One region of the Sporosarcina sp. QA0331 genome, then DNA from elsewhere that is predicted to be linked to it. Evidence: riboswitches for the same ligand, from Rfam matches in the RefSeq annotation. Region 1 holds a riboswitch; the other holds the start of a gene.
What was found. A riboswitch is a leader RNA that binds a small molecule or an ion and turns the genes downstream of it on or off. The one in region 1 is predicted to bind S-adenosylmethionine.
Positions count from the first base shown of each region.

Region 2: it holds a riboswitch for S-adenosylmethionine, as region 1 does, so the genes downstream of both, AC0L13_RS18900 (bifunctional homocysteine S-methyltransferase/methylenetetrahydrofolate reductase) here and AC0L13_RS13410 (methionine ABC transporter ATP-binding protein) in region 1, are expected to answer to the same signal.

Region 1 is NZ_CM147850.1:2,648,347-2,655,968, forward strand. Features, by position in the region: gene AC0L13_RS13395 (dicarboxylate/amino acid:cation symporter) at 1-715, opposite strand, end outside; gene AC0L13_RS13400 (MetQ/NlpA family ABC transporter substrate-binding protein) at 873-1,721, opposite strand; gene AC0L13_RS13405 (methionine ABC transporter permease) at 1,777-2,445, opposite strand; gene AC0L13_RS13410 (methionine ABC transporter ATP-binding protein) at 2,438-3,451, opposite strand; SAM riboswitch class I at 3,549-3,653, opposite strand; gene AC0L13_RS13415 (thioredoxin family protein) at 3,710-4,018, opposite strand; gene AC0L13_RS13420 (toprim domain-containing protein) at 4,031-4,372, opposite strand; gene gcvH (glycine cleavage system protein GcvH) at 4,565-4,948, opposite strand; partial or broken gene AC0L13_RS13430 (ArsC/Spx/MgsR family protein) at 5,029-5,136, opposite strand; gene opp4C (oligopeptide ABC transporter permease) at 5,366-6,283, opposite strand; gene AC0L13_RS13440 (ABC transporter permease) at 6,298-7,263, opposite strand; gene AC0L13_RS13445 (peptide-binding protein) at 7,332-7,622, opposite strand, start outside.
Region 2 is NZ_CM147850.1:3,702,177-3,709,798, forward strand. Features, by position in the region: gene AC0L13_RS18865 (UvrB/UvrC motif-containing protein) at 1-14, opposite strand, end outside; gene AC0L13_RS18870 (CtsR family transcriptional regulator) at 43-513, opposite strand; gene AC0L13_RS18875 (hypothetical protein) at 1,128-2,804, opposite strand; gene AC0L13_RS18880 (hypothetical protein) at 2,947-3,651, shown strand; gene bioB (biotin synthase BioB) at 3,690-4,694, opposite strand; gene AC0L13_RS18890 (biotin transporter BioY) at 4,691-5,287, opposite strand; gene AC0L13_RS18895 (histidine kinase) at 5,423-5,608, opposite strand; SAM riboswitch class I at 5,723-5,829, shown strand; gene AC0L13_RS18900 (bifunctional homocysteine S-methyltransferase/methylenetetrahydrofolate reductase) at 5,943-7,622, shown strand, end outside.

The DNA of each region.
Region 1 (7,622 bases):
AGAACGGATTCTTCTTTGAAAGAGTCCCCGCAACAGTGTACTGAAGTACAAGCATGAGCAAATGCAATGCTATGACCATGACGAAGACGAGTGAAAAGACCGATAAGACCTTCGCAACTTGTCCGCTATGTGTCATGTTAAGGAAAATACCGAAAATATGGAATGGCAATAACGGGATGATAATAAATGAAATGACTTTTTCAATAAGAACATGCATCTCTTCAAAGAAAGAAAGCATTGTTTTGCTATTAATGGATGCCATACCGATTCCAAAAATGAATGCGAGAAGCAATGCTGACATGACCCCCATAATAGGTGTCATTTCAAGTTCAAAAAATGCTTCAGCTGGTGATTTTCCTGAATCGGCAACGGATTCAGCACCAATGCCACCTATGAAGCTCGGTAAAATTGACATGGCAGCGAAGTATGCCAAAATCCCTGCTACAATTGTAGAGGCATATGCAAGTACTGTAGCGAGCCCTAAAAGTTTTCCGGATCCAGCGCCCAGTTTCGCAATTCCTGGTGCAATAAATGCAATAATGATAAATGGTACGACAAAGTTCAAGAAGCCGCCGAAAATCATATTGAACGTTGCAAATAAGCTTGTGAACCAACCTGCGAATCCTTCATGTATTTTCGGGAGCAACAGTCCTAGCCCCACCGCAAGCCCTATAGCGATAACGATTCGCCATATAAGGCCGACCTTCCACTTCATAAGATGTCCTCCTCAGATGTACAAATGTTTATAAAAACAACAACACCACTTTATCATAGTAAAGGAAAAATAGGAACAGTTATTTTGAGTTATTGTACTTTTGACGGAGAAAAAAAGCCGTCTGCATCCAATAGATGGAAGCGGACGGCTTATTAAATTATTTTACTGGTACGACTGAGCCGCCCCACTCTTTCAACATGAACTCTTGGATTTCCTCGGTTTGCAACACTTCTACAAGTGCTTTGATTGCTGCGCTGTTTTCATCACCTGAACGGACTGTGATGACGTTGACGTATGGTGAATCAGTCTCTTCAAGAGCAATTGAATCTTCCAATGGATTTATACCAGCATCAATTGCATAGTTGGAATTGATGAGAACAGCATCACCTTCATTATTGTTATATAGTGTCGGCATTAGAGCTGCTTCATAATCCGGTTCAAACTTAAGATTCTTCGGGTTGTCCACGATGTCATCAAGTTCAGCTTTAACTTTATCAACACCCTCAGCAAGTGTGATCAATCCTTCTTTTTCAAGCATTTCAAGCACACGGCCGTGATCTGAAACCGAGTTGCTCATAAGGACAGTCGCACCGTCCGGCAATTCATCTAGTGATTTATATTTTTTCGAATAAACACCCATCGGTTCGATATGGATTCCACCCGCATTGACAAAGTCGTAGCCAAAATCAGCAATTTGACTTTCCAAGTAAGGGATAGTTTGGAAATAGTTCGCATCCAACAGACCTGATTCCAAGTCTTTGTTCGGCAAAATATAATCCTGGTATGTTTCGATTTCTAAGTCATAGCCTTTTTCTTTCAACAATGGCTTCACTTCTTCCAAAATGACAGCATGCGGCGTGTTGGATGCGCCGACGACGATTTTAGTCTTCTCTTCCTTACCACCAGCATTATTGCTGTTAGCGCCATCTTCTTTATCTTTCGTTCCGCATGCTGCTAGTGCGAGCACAAGAACCGTTAATAATAATGTGGATAAAATCTTTTTCATCATTTTTCTCTCCATTCGTAGTTGTTTTTTATAATTAACAGGTGCTTCCTGTAAATTATCGTTTGTCCAATTTCCTCACTGCAAAATCGCCGATAATTTGAATCGCAAATACAACAATTAGGATAATAATAGTTGCCACAATCATCACGTCAGAGCGGCTTCGCTGGAATCCTTCGTAATACGCGAGATTCCCGAGCCCGCCGGCACCTATGACTCCAGCCATTGCTGTATAGCCGACAAGCGCAATCGCCGTTACCGTAATTCCCGAAATAAGGGCAGGCATTGATTCAGGCAACAACACTTTAAAGATAATTGTACTTGTTTTCGCACCCATCGATCTTGCTGCCTCGACAACACCTCTATCGATTTCACGCAATCCGATCATGACCATTCGCGCATAAAACGGTGCAGCCCCGATGACAAGAGCAGGGATTGCTGCTTCTGGACCGCGGATTGATCCGACCAACAATGTCGTAAACGGGATAAGTAATATAATCAAAATGATAAATGGAATAGAGCGGAAAATATTCACAAATGCTCCCGTCAAGCCATACACCAATTTATTTTTCCATAGTTGGCCTGGACTTGATAAGAAAAGAAGAACGCCCAATGCAAGTCCGAATACGAATGTGTATAAAGTAGAAAGCCCCGTCATATATAACGTTTCTACAGTTGCTTCCCACATTTTTCCCCAATCTACATTTGGAAATAAACTTTCAATCATTGCCGATCACCTCTGTCTGTACACCTAGCTCATGGAGATAGGCAATCGCCTTATCAACATCATTTTCATTGCCAAGAAGCTGTAATATAAGCGAGCCATAAGCGCCGCCTTTTGTATGGGATATGTTCCCTTGGACGATATTTACGTCAATGTCGAATTTTCGAATCAAACTTGCCAACACAGGATGCTCAGTCTTCTCTCCGACAAATGCGAGTTTTATGAGCGTGCCTCCTGGTATATGCGCAAGAACCTGTTCAGTTCCCGCAGGTTCCGTCACTTGGGAAACGAAGCGCTTTGTAATCGGTGCTTGCGGTGATTGAAATACTTCAAGAACCAGACCGATTTCAACTACTTTTCCAGCTTCCATGACCGCCACGCGATGACAGATTTTCCGGATGACATGCATTTCATGTGTGATGAGCACAATTGTCAGCCCGAGCCGTTCATTAATACTTGTTAGAAGATCAAGAATAGCATCTGTCGTTTCCGGGTCTAACGCGGAAGTCGCTTCATCACAAAGCAGCACTTCTGGATCGTTCGCCAACGCCCTTGCGATACCGACACGTTGCTTTTGACCGCCTGACAGTTCCGATGGATAAGCATTTTCTCTGCCGCTCAGACCGACAAGCTCGATCAGTTCCGCCACTTTTCGTTCCCGTTCCGCTTTTTTCACTCCAGCGATTTCAAGCGGAAAAGCTATATTCTGCTTAACAGTCCGGGACCAGAGCAAGTTGAAGTGTTGAAAAATCATGCTGATTTTTTGTCTTGCTTCCCGAAGCTCTTTACCTGTGAATGCCGAAATTTCACGGTTTCCAATTTTGATTGTCCCAGTTGTTGGTGTCTCAAGACCATTCAATAAGCGGATCAATGTACTTTTCCCAGCACCACTATAACCGATGATGCCGAAGATCTCTCCCTCATCAATCGTTAAGGAGACATCATCTACCGCCAAGATTTCATCGTTCGTTGCACCAAAACTTTTCTTAACGTCTTTCAATTGAATCATCATTATCACCTCTACTACTATCTTGTCCAAAATAAAAACCTTTCTGCAGACAAGCAGAAAGGCTACTACGTTTTATAAAAATAAACGTCCATCCGATCTCTCATCTCTCAAAGCAAATGCTTTGTGTGACTTGGCACCATTTCACTTTCGTGACGGTTGCCGGGCTTCATAGGGCACTTCCCTCCACCTCTCTTTATAAGAGCGACATATTCAGTTAAAGTTAATAGCTATACTTATATCATGTCTCTCGGCAGTATGTCAACCTATCTTTTCGAGAAGATGCGGAATAGAATGGAACGCATAGATCTTATGTACCACTTCTCCATCCTTCTGAATTAGTAAACAAGGGACGCTTTCAATTTCATAATCAACAGCGAGCTCTTCTACATAATTCAAGTCCGCCTTTCCAATGGGCAAGTCAGGCTTCATAGCAGCAATGACTTCCATCATTTTTGAAGCAATTGCACATGTTCCGCACATTGGTGTATATAAATAAAAAATCGATTTTGGAAAATCGTCTTTGCTCTTTTCCCATTGTTCACGTGTCCAGTTTTCGATATTGGCCACTATTTATCACCTTCAAAGTAAAAATTCGGGATGCACTTCAAAATTTGCAGCTAGGAGGACGGCTGCAAGCACACGGTATGGAGTTGTTTCAACTTCGCGGTACGTTCGTTCCGTATAAAGGTGTATCGCTTCAGGAAAATACCTTTTGAATAAAGTGCGGATCTTATCCCCCGACTCATCGGCATCTAGAAAAACGAACAGTTCAAACTCCTCATAAGGCGTGAGCATCTCCTCGACCCGATACGGACTGACTGTCCCGTTCGTGCAAATGATTTCAACCGGTTCCGCAAGCACTTTCTGCAATCTTTTCCGGTCCGATCCGCCTTCAACGATCAAGACTTTTTGACTGTCCATTTTTCCAGCCCTCCTTTAATAAAAGCGTAGGGCGCCTGACTAGAAGCGACAGGCATAAGGTAAAGATGCGGAGTGACGCTTTTTGCCACAAAGCAGCTTTGACGTATGACCTGGGCTTCTGGCGACCGAAGTCTAGACGTGGGGATATTGAAAAAAGCGCCGGAGTCATAGATCCAGGCGCTACTTTGACGATTACTCGCCGACAGTCATTTTTTCGTAGTCTTCAGCTGACATAAGTGCGTCAAGCTCAGATTCATCCGAAGCTTCTACAACAACCATCCAAGCACCTTCATATGGAGATTCGTTCACCAATTCAGGGCTGTCTTCCAATTCTTCGTTCACTTCGACGACTTTACCGCTAATCGGAGCGTAAAGTTCAGATACTGTTTTCACCGATTCAACACTTCCGAACGGCTCGTCTGCTTTCAACTCATCCCCAACTTGTGGCAATTCAACGAATACGATATCGCCAAGTTCGGATTGTGCAAAATGAGTAATACCGATACGATACTTTCCGCTTTCATCCTTTACCCACTCGTGTTCTTCTGAATAACGCAAGTCTTTAGGTGTGCTCATCCCATAACCCTCCATAAGTAAACATTTATTGATTCACATTCAATTTTGACATATTCCGAAGCTAAAGACAAGAAAGTATATTATGCTCCCCATACTTCTTGAAACTCGTCTTCCTTAAAGCCGACAGTCACTTTTGAGCCGTCCGTTACAATCGGACTTTTTATGAGCATGCCTTCAGTGGCCAATACTTATAGTATTATTCTTATAATACCATATATAACTTTTTCTTATATTGATAATTTCCTATGAAGCCGGCTATATCATTACTTGTAGGTGAAGCAAAAGTGGTTGTCTAGAAAGTCGTTATACTAAAACAGGCGAATGGAAAATATTGAATTTCCCTTCGCCCCTTTTAGTTTAGTATTAATTAAAAACTACAGAAAATGTCGTCACGGAGTTTGATCAGGATTATACATTTTATCGTCTATCACTTTTTGGATCGAACGCGTCTCTTAGTCCGTCCCCAATGAAGTTGATACTGAGAACCGTTAGGAGAATTGCGAGACCTGGCGGAATCCACGCTTCAGGATGATACCGTAGAATACGTAAACCTTGCGCCTCTGAAATCATATTTCCCCATGTCGGTGTCGGTTGGGGAATTCCCATGCCGATGAAGCTAAGTCCGGATTCGACGATAATCATTGCAGCCATTAATAATGTCGCGTTTACAATGATTGGCCCAATTGCATTCGGTAAAAAGTGTCTGAAGATGATTCTGAAGTCGCTTGCACCGATTGCTCTTGCGCCAAGGACAAATTCCTGTTCACGTAAGGAAAGGAAAGTACCACGAATAATCCTCGATAATGTCGGCCAGCTAGTAACTGCAATGATAACAACGAACAGCCCGATCGTAACTTTTTTCAAAAGGGCAATGATTGTCAGTGCTAAGACGAGAAACGGTAAAGCTAGAAACAAATCCGTGATCCGCATAATAATACTGTCGATTTTGCCGCCGTAGTAGCCACTAAGTGTCCCGAAAATCATGCCTAGCAAGACGGTGAAAACCATTGTGCTAATACCGATGGTCAATGAAACTCTTGCACCGTATAGCAATCTCGAGAAATTATCGCGACCCGAGCTATCCGTTCCTAGAATGTGTTCTTTGCTTGGTTTTTGCTCAACCTTTAAAAGATTGTGCGCTTTCGGATCATGGTCCGTCAAGAGAGGTGCGAAAACCGCTGACCCAATGATAATGATGAGAACAATCATACCTGCGATAGCGAGCTTGTTTTTCAGGAAACGCCGAAGAGATAACTGAAAGGGACTTCGATGTTTCCTCGTTGTTTCAATCTGTAGTTCATCATGTTGATTTTCTTTTTCATTAACAGTATGCATATATCCTCACCACCTCAGTCATAGCGAATCCTCGGATCTACGACGCTATAAAATATATCTGCCAACAAATTCCCTACAAGAATTGCAACTCCCAATAAAAGAGTAATCGCCATAACGACTGGATAATCTCGGTTAATGACGGAACCGATGAAAAGTGTGCCGATACCAGGGAAGTTGAAAACCTGTTCGGTAATAATTGCTCCGCCAAGTAAAGGGCCAAGTTCCATGCCGAGTAATGTGATAACCGGAATTAGCGCGTTGCGAAGTGTATGTTTGTAAAGAACGTTATTGTTCGACATCCCTTTCGCTTTGGCTGTTCTAATAAAATCACTGCCAAGAACGTCCATTACCTCAGATCGCATGTAACGCATATAACTAGCTGTACTTGCCAACCCAAGCGTCAACCCTGGTAAAATCATGTGATGAATTCTATCTTTGAACTCTGCAAAGCCTGTTAGCTTATTGGAAGAAAGTGTCCCTTGTGCAGGAAACCACCCTAGTTTGATGGAGAATAAGTAGATGACAACCAGACCAAAGAAAAAGTTTGGAACGGCTAGTCCGAAAAAGCCGAATGTCGTTGATCCGTAATCCAACAGTGAGTATGGATGTCGTGCGGAATATATCCCGATAGGAATCGCGACTAGTAAAGTAATCAAGAGTGCGAATAACCCTAAATATACAGTGTTTAGGAAGCGCTCCTTAATTAGACTCTCAACGGATCTGCCTTTATAAGTAATCGACTCACCGAAACTGCCTTGTGCAATTTTTCCTGCCCAGCGCAAATATTGGACTGGAATCGGTTTGTCCAAACCAAGCTCTGCCCGTTGTTTTTCATATACCTCCATACCGACTTCCGGATCAAGAATCTTGCCTGAAAATGGATCACCAGGAGCTGCCTTTGCTAAGCCGAAAACGATGATTGATAATGCAAATAACATTGGGATGAATTGTAAGACTCGTCTTATTATATATTGGTACATTCGTTTTCCCCCTACCTAGGAAGGAGGAGAGTATACGATTGACGTATACCCTCCATATTTCCTTCACGTTATTCCGCGTCCTCGACCCACCATTCATGTGCATCTTGGTACATGGTATGTGGAAGAATCTTGATACCTTGAATACGATCATTGTATGCCCAAAGACTGTTTTGCGCGTAAAGGAGCAATGCTGGCAATTCTTCAGAGAAATGTTTTTGCCATTCAGCATACACCTTAGAACGGTAATCTTGATCAAAAGCGTCAGGAGCTTTTACAGCTTTTTGCATTAACTCCTCAGATGTTGGACTGTTCCAACGGGAGAAGTTGTAACCCGCTTTAGTCGCCCATAGACCAGCTGG
Region 2 (7,622 bases), 1.1 Mb from region 1:
TTATCGCATAGCATATTTTGCACCTCGTATTCGTCGAATTCTCTATTCAAGCTGTTTATAGATCAGGGTCGTTAGCATCGCCTGCAAAATCCGCGCCCGGATAAGATCGCGCTCCGGTAGTGGGTAGTAGAGCGTCGTCCGGTCCACCGCAGCTAAAATGAGCCTAGACTCCCTCTCCGAAATGACTTCTTCGTTCAACAGCCTGTAGATGATTCCTTCAGCCATTGCATATGTCGCGCCATGTTGTATTCCTTCTAAAATATGTTCAAGTAATTCCTTATGCGAATTCGTCTGGACGCGATAAATCCGGATGTATCCACCGCCTCCGCGCTTTGATTCGACTGCGTATCCGCGTTCGACGGTGAAGCGGGTGTTGATGACATAATTGATTTGCGAAGGTACGCATTGAAATTTTTCCGCGACTTCACTCCGTTTGATTTCCACAGTCCCGCTATCTTCTTTTTCGATAATCGCCTTTAAATACCCTTCAATAATGTCAGAAATGTTTCGCATGATGTCACCTCTTTTCTCTCGGTGCTAAGCCATTGACTTTGACTATCTTTGACTTAATTGTACATGAAAATACATCTTGCGTGCAATTTATATGCAAATTAACAGAAAAAGTTGATTTTCGCTTCAGGCGGACGCGGGCGTCCCTGCTCGTAATGCTACGCTTTTACTCGAAAAAGCCGTTCTTCGTAACGGCTTTCGCAGGAGTCGCCGCCTTTCGCTTCAATTAACAGCTAGTAAATTTGTCAGCTGTTAATGTTTAAGGTTTAAAAAATAGGGTAATAAGGTAGTTGAGGATTTTGTCTGACCTCTTCTTCCTCTTCGTGGGTTCTGTTCGAAAGGGTGGTCCGTAACAGTTGAGGCAAACGGCTGTTATTTTCGCATAGGTGCAGTCTGCCCTTTTGAACAAACTCCTTACACCCTTTCCCAATAATAAATTGCCAGAAAAGCTCATAATCCGTCGTAAAAGTTCATAAATCGCTAGAAATGTCCATAAAACGTTGTAAAAGTCCATAACCCGAAGTAGACGCGCATAAACGCTACGAACGGCTCATAATTCGGCGTAATCGCTCATAAACGTATAAAGGCAGCCTCCGATATTTCGGAAGCTGCCTTTTTTATTCAATCGTAGCGTTTTTTAGTTCCTTAACCGGCAGGAAGAGCTCGCCCGTTTCGTAATAGGTGATGGCAAGGTGGTCTCCTTCCTGAATGTAGATTGCCAATGGAACAGATTCTGTGGAAACGATATAGTTCTGTCCGTCGTCGGCAAGGATCGACACAATTGTGGCGTCGCCAGCGCGTTCCTTATAGACCCTAACGACGTTGACAGACGCTTTTCCTTCCTCGGCGTTCGAGTTGCCGTCGACTGTGCTTCCGCCCCGTTGCAAGGCTGTTTTGTAAAGCCTCAATGCTTCATTCGGTGAATTGGCGTATACGGAGATTTCTGGGTTTGCTGCCGAAACGATGAAGTAATTTTGCAGGAAGCCGTTTGAGTCAAGAACCGGCGTCAACCAGCTCGCTTCCCCGTAAAAGTTATAGAGCACCGGCATTTCTCCGGTCCATTTCTTCTCGATAAATTTCTTTTCGATAATTTGAAGCGTACCTTGCGAGTCCATATACGACTCTTCCAGATTACCGGTATAGTAAGTCGCTTCGCCCGTGCGGCCATCCGTCAATGCATAGCCAAGCATCGAGTCGACGCCTTCTTTCGGGCTTGTGAAATCAGTGAAATAATACATATGGCCATTTTCATCGAACACCGGACTGACATTCGACTCCGTCCCTTCATCTGAAGGCAGCTTCACATCCTTCTTCCCGACGACTGAATTCCAGAATCCGTGGACGTATTTTCCGAAGTAGCTGTTTTGCAAGCTGACCGCTTCGGGTGAAACCGCCCCATCGATAAATTCAGGGACGTTCGAAAGCGGATATTGGCTCACTTCACCCGTACCCGGATCTACCATGACGACCCCTTGGACATCAAAACCGTTTCTCGCTGTAATGAATTCCCCATAGGAACGTATATAATGTGGTTTTCCATCATCATCAATTTCAAGCTGCACATCACCATAAAAGATGAGATCCGGCACCGCCATCCGCATATGTCGCTCCACTTGTTTGTGGAAGTACGATGAAGGTGTATAAGCCATTTCTGTTTTCACGAACTTCGGATTGTCTGCCGAATCGGTCGCGCTCATCGTGAAGTAGCCAGGTGTCGTCTTCCCATTCATCCATTTGAAGAATCCCGAAAACTCGACAGGCGCGATATAGACAAACTTTCCATCCACTTTTTGAATCTGCAAGTTGCCAAGCTCATAATAACTCGTATTCGGCACTTGGCCGAATGCTTTCTTCATTTTATTTCGAGCAAATTTTGGTGGTACACTTGCAGGCGTCTTCGTTTCATCAAACGCCTTAATTTCCACTTGTTGATCCATTTCGACCGCTTTATATTTTTGATTTGCATTGAATAGCGGCGCACTAAGGATGAACGCACTTCCCGCTAACGCAGCCAATAACAGGACAATTTTGGCGCTTCGTTCCTTCCCAGTTGCAAGCACGACTCCCGCTACAGTTACGACAAGGAATAACGCCCACAACGACGTCCAATTCCTATCCAGATTCGTGACGTAATAAAGGGCGAATGTGAGAACCGCCATGAGCACTACGGTTGCTGACAATGCACCAATTCGATTAAAGGCTGGCTTCCCTTCTTTAGAAACCGACGTGAACGGCACGATCACCATCGCGGAAACGATACCGACGACAATTGAAAATAGCAGTAAATTTATCATGTGAACACTCTTTTCTATTAAAAATTAATCTCCCCTAACTATACGGATGAAGCAGCGAAACGATTCATCTTTTTGACCAAGTTTTTGAATCCTACCGCCCCGAACTTCCGTACAAGATATGAGAGAAAGGAGTTGAGTTATTATGCAGACGAATGTTTTTAGCACCGATAAGCTGCCAGGCAAAATGTCAGCAGCTAAAAAAGTTTATTATTATCTAGCCCTTATCGGCTTCGGAGCGTTTGGCATCGTTCTATTATACTTGGCCGTAGATACATTTTTGGATGGAGAGTGGCTACTGGCAGCCCTGCTCGGCGGCATTTCCCTATTCATCGGATGGATATGCATTCAACTTCTAAAGCTGCCCCGGCAAAAAGGGCCGACAACGTTCACAAAGGTGGAGGAACGAGATGGCTACACACTTTATTTCGCCAATGAGTGGACCGGCGAAACGAAATCCATCACTTTCCGCTACGACCAAATAACCGATCTGCTTATCGGCCTATGGACGAATCCCGGGTTCAAAGGAAGGAAAAACGATTATATCGGAGCACGTCTTCTTTATCGATATCGAGAGGAAAATGGGAATATGAAATATTCCGAGACGGTCATCATCAGTGAGCCATCGCTGGAAGAATGGGTTAAAACGATTAAGGAACATCAACTTCCTGCACGAATAACGAACAGAAACATTTCCACAGTAACAGAAGCTCAGTTTGACGACATGCTCGAAACGATTGAAGCAATACCTTTTGACGGTTCGATTTCGGTGAAGGAGTATTTCATGCAGCAAGAGGACTTTTCTTTATGGCAGCCGCCATCAATGAAAAAGGGCAACCCACCAAGTTGAGACTCATCAACTTGAAGGATCGCCCTTTACTAATATAATCAATTCGTAACCGGTTGTTTCACCAACGGCGCCATGTCGATTTCAAATCCAAGGTCCTCGAGCATTTGCCGGTCCCGGTCACTTTCCTGACCGGCCGTCGTCAAATAGTCTCCAACAAATATTGAATTTGCAGGATAGAGGCCGAATGGCTGAAGTGAGCGCAAATTCACTTCACGTCCACCCGAAATCCTGATTTCCTTAGTCGGATTCATAAAGCGGAACAAGCAAAGCACTTTTAAGCAATAGCGCGGCGTCAGCTCATTCGTTCCTTCGAGGGGCGTCCCATCCACCGCATGTAAGAAGTTCACAGGAATCGAATCGGCATCCATCGCATGCAAGCTGCGCGCCATCGCGATAACGTCTTCCTTCGTCTCCCGCATGCCGATAATCACGCCTGAACAAGGCGAGATCCCTGCTTCCTTCGCCAGTTCCACCGTATTCACACGGTCGTCATACGTGTGAGACGTCGTTATGCTTTTATGATGCGCGGCAGATGTATTGATGTTGTGGTTATACCTATCGACGCCAGCTTCTTTCAAACGTTTTGCCTGTTCAGGTTTCAAGATGCCCAAACAAGCGCATACAGTCATATTGCTATGCTTCGCCTTAATTTCCTTGACGGAATCAATGACGATTTCAAGCTCCCGGTTGACCGGTCCCCTCCCGCTTGCAACGATACAATACGTACCCGCATTCAAGGACACCGCCCGTTCTGCACCCGCCACAATTTCTTCCTGCTTCATCATTGCGTATTTTTCAATTGGTGCTTTTGATACGATCGACTGTGCACAATATCCACAGTTTTCCGGGCATAAGCCGGATTTGGTGTTAATGATCATGTTGAGTTTCACTTTATTCCCGAAATAACGCTTTCGAATTTTATAGGACGCATGCAGCAATGGAAGCAGCTCATCGTCCGGGCTATCCAGAATTGTACGTGCTTCTACGTTTGATAAGACATCACCTGCAAGAACACGGTCTGCCAACTCCTCATAGTTCGTCAACGCGTACGCCTCACTTTCAACACCTTATACATCCGGTGGCCGAAAATCCCAGCTAAAATCGCCAGAAGTATGTCTTTCGGCAACGGCGGTACCATCCAGATCCAAGCCACCTTATAGGTGAAGGCGTCAGGCGCCGCAGCCCAAAGTTTATAAGCGGCATACATCCAATTCGTTCCGAACAGATAATTCACACTCATACCAACCAAAGCGGCAATGACATAGCTCTGCAAACTTCCGTTCCTCTCAACAATTTTCCCCGCAATATACGCAACGAATATGAACGAGACGACGAAGCCAAAGGTCGGTACTAGAATGAAGCCGAACCCGCCTTGGAATTTTGAAAAAATAGGCGCCCCCGCCAAGCCGACGATCATATAGACCGTCATCGCAGTTGCCCCAAGCCGGCTACCGAGCAGAAGTCCCGCCAACACGGCGAAAAATGTTTGTAAAGTGATCGGCACCCCACCAATTACTAGAAATGGGACGAACGTAGTAATATTTGCCCCGATCATCATCAATGCCGCAAACATCCCACAGTAGACGAGACTGAGCGCACTCATCCCGCTTTTCGTTTTCACTGAAGCTGTTGTCATAATCCACCTCGTAATTTGAGTTATCTACTATAGAATATAAGTTAACTCAAAATGTGTCAACTTCATTTTCAATTAAGTTAACCTAAATCAAATAAATAAAAAAACCGACAGCATGAGTCGCTATCGATTTCTGTATTAACGCTTCTTGTCTTCACTTTTCGGAAATAAAAAATGGGCAATCAAGCCGCTTAAGATAGCTGCACCTACCGTAATCCACACTCTTGACATCCCCGGCACTTCTTGATGATCCTTATGGAGCATCCACCATGAAATTCCAGCGACAAGGAGTGCAATCGGAATGGAAAATTTGAAGATCCTCAACGAATTCACCTTCTACTTTTTGTTCATACGCCTATTCTATCACAATTCACCTATTGACGTAGCAGACATTTAACGATATGATGTTTTAAATTATTCAAACAACTGCATATCAAATTCTTATCAAGAGAAGCTGAGGGACTGGCCCGTCGAAGCTTCAGCAACCAGCCGTTTTCGGTCAGGTGCTAATTCCAGCGGGTTCATTTCGGCCTGACAGATGAGAAGGAGCGAGATTTCACTTGTAAAGCCTTCTTTTTTAGCGAAGGCTTTTTTATTTTTCATTGCTGTCGAAATTTTTTGTATAAGAATATGCAGAGTTGAAGAGAGGATGATTCTGATGAGATTGCTTGATCGGTTGAAAGATTATGTACTAGTGGCAGATGGCGCAATGGGGACGCTGCTTTATTCATATGGCATTGACTTTAGTTATGAGGAATTGAACGTTGAAAAGCCGGAAATCATTGAGAAGATCCATCGAGAGTATATCGACGCGGGGGCGGATGTGATTCAGACGAATACATATGGCGCCAATTCCCTTAAGCTCGCCCGCTACGGTTTAGAGCACCGAGTGAAGGAATTCAACGAGGCAGCGATTCAGATTGCAAAGCGTGCAGCAACTCCTGGCAATCAATATGTGCTCGGGACAATCGGAGGACTGCGCGGCATCCGGAAAAGCGACGCTTCTATCGCCGAAGTGTTGACGATGATGCGCGAACAGGCAGATGTTTTGCTTTCCGGCGATCCCGACGGACTGTTGTTGGAAACATATTATGATTTTGAAGAGCTATCGGCCGTCGTCACTGAATTGCGAAAGCTGACGGATATTCCACTCATTGCACAAGTGGCAATGGATGAGCCCGGCATCTTGCAAAATGGGATGAATCTGAATGATGCCCTTCACCAATTGGAATCAATAGGTGCAGATATTGTCGGCGTTAATTGCCGGCTAGGCCCGTACCATACGATTCAAGCTTTTGAAAAAGTGACAATTCCAGAGCGGGCATTCTTATCAGCAGCCCCGAATGCAAGCTTGCTCGACGTCGAGGAAGGCCGGATCGTCTACGCGTCTGAAGCAGACTATTTCGGTCGTGCAGCAACGTTTCTTCGTGAAGAGGGTGTACGTCTCATCGGCGGATGCTGCGGAACTACGCCGAAACATATTGCAGCTGCGAAAAAGCAATTGGCGGGATTGCCGCCGATAACGGAAAAGACCGTCACGCCACAAAAGCCAATCGTCATCCGGGAAGCGGAGCCTGCAAAACACGAACCGCTTCACATAAAAGCGAAGACAGAGCGAACGGTCATCGTAGAGCTCGACACCCCTCGCCATTTGGAAACCGAGCAGTACTTCGAAGGAGCGAATAAATTATATGCAGCCGGTGTAGATGCCGTCACAATGGCGGACAATTCCCTTGCCTCCCCTCGCATTAGCAACATGGCGATGGGCTCAATTTTGAAGCATGAGCATCACGTACGGCCGCTTGTCCACTTGACGTGTCGCGACCATAACTTGATCGGTTTGCAATCTCATTTGATGGGGCTTGATGCACTAGGAATCCATGACATCCTTGCTGTTACTGGCGACCCGACGAAGGTTGGCGACTTCCCAGGCGCTACAAGCGTCTATGATGTATCAAGCATGGAGCTGTTGCAGCTTATTAAACAATTGAACGAAGGAATTTCCTTCACAGGCAAGCCGCTTCGCAAAAAAGCGAAATTCTCGGTCGCCGCTGCATTTAATCCGAATGTCCGTGTTCTAGACCGTGCCGTTCAGCGGCTTGAAAAGAAAATTGAATGTGGGGCCGATTATTTCATTACCCAGCCCGTCTATACAAAAGAGAAAATCGTCGACATTTACGAAGCGACGAAGCATTTGGATACACCGATTTTCATCGGCATCATGCCGCTTACGAATATAAGGAATGCGGAATTCCTGCACCATGAAGTGCCTGGCATTAAGCTATCCGAAGAGGTGCTCGAAAGGATGGCCGCTTGCGGGGATGACCGTGAAAAAGCG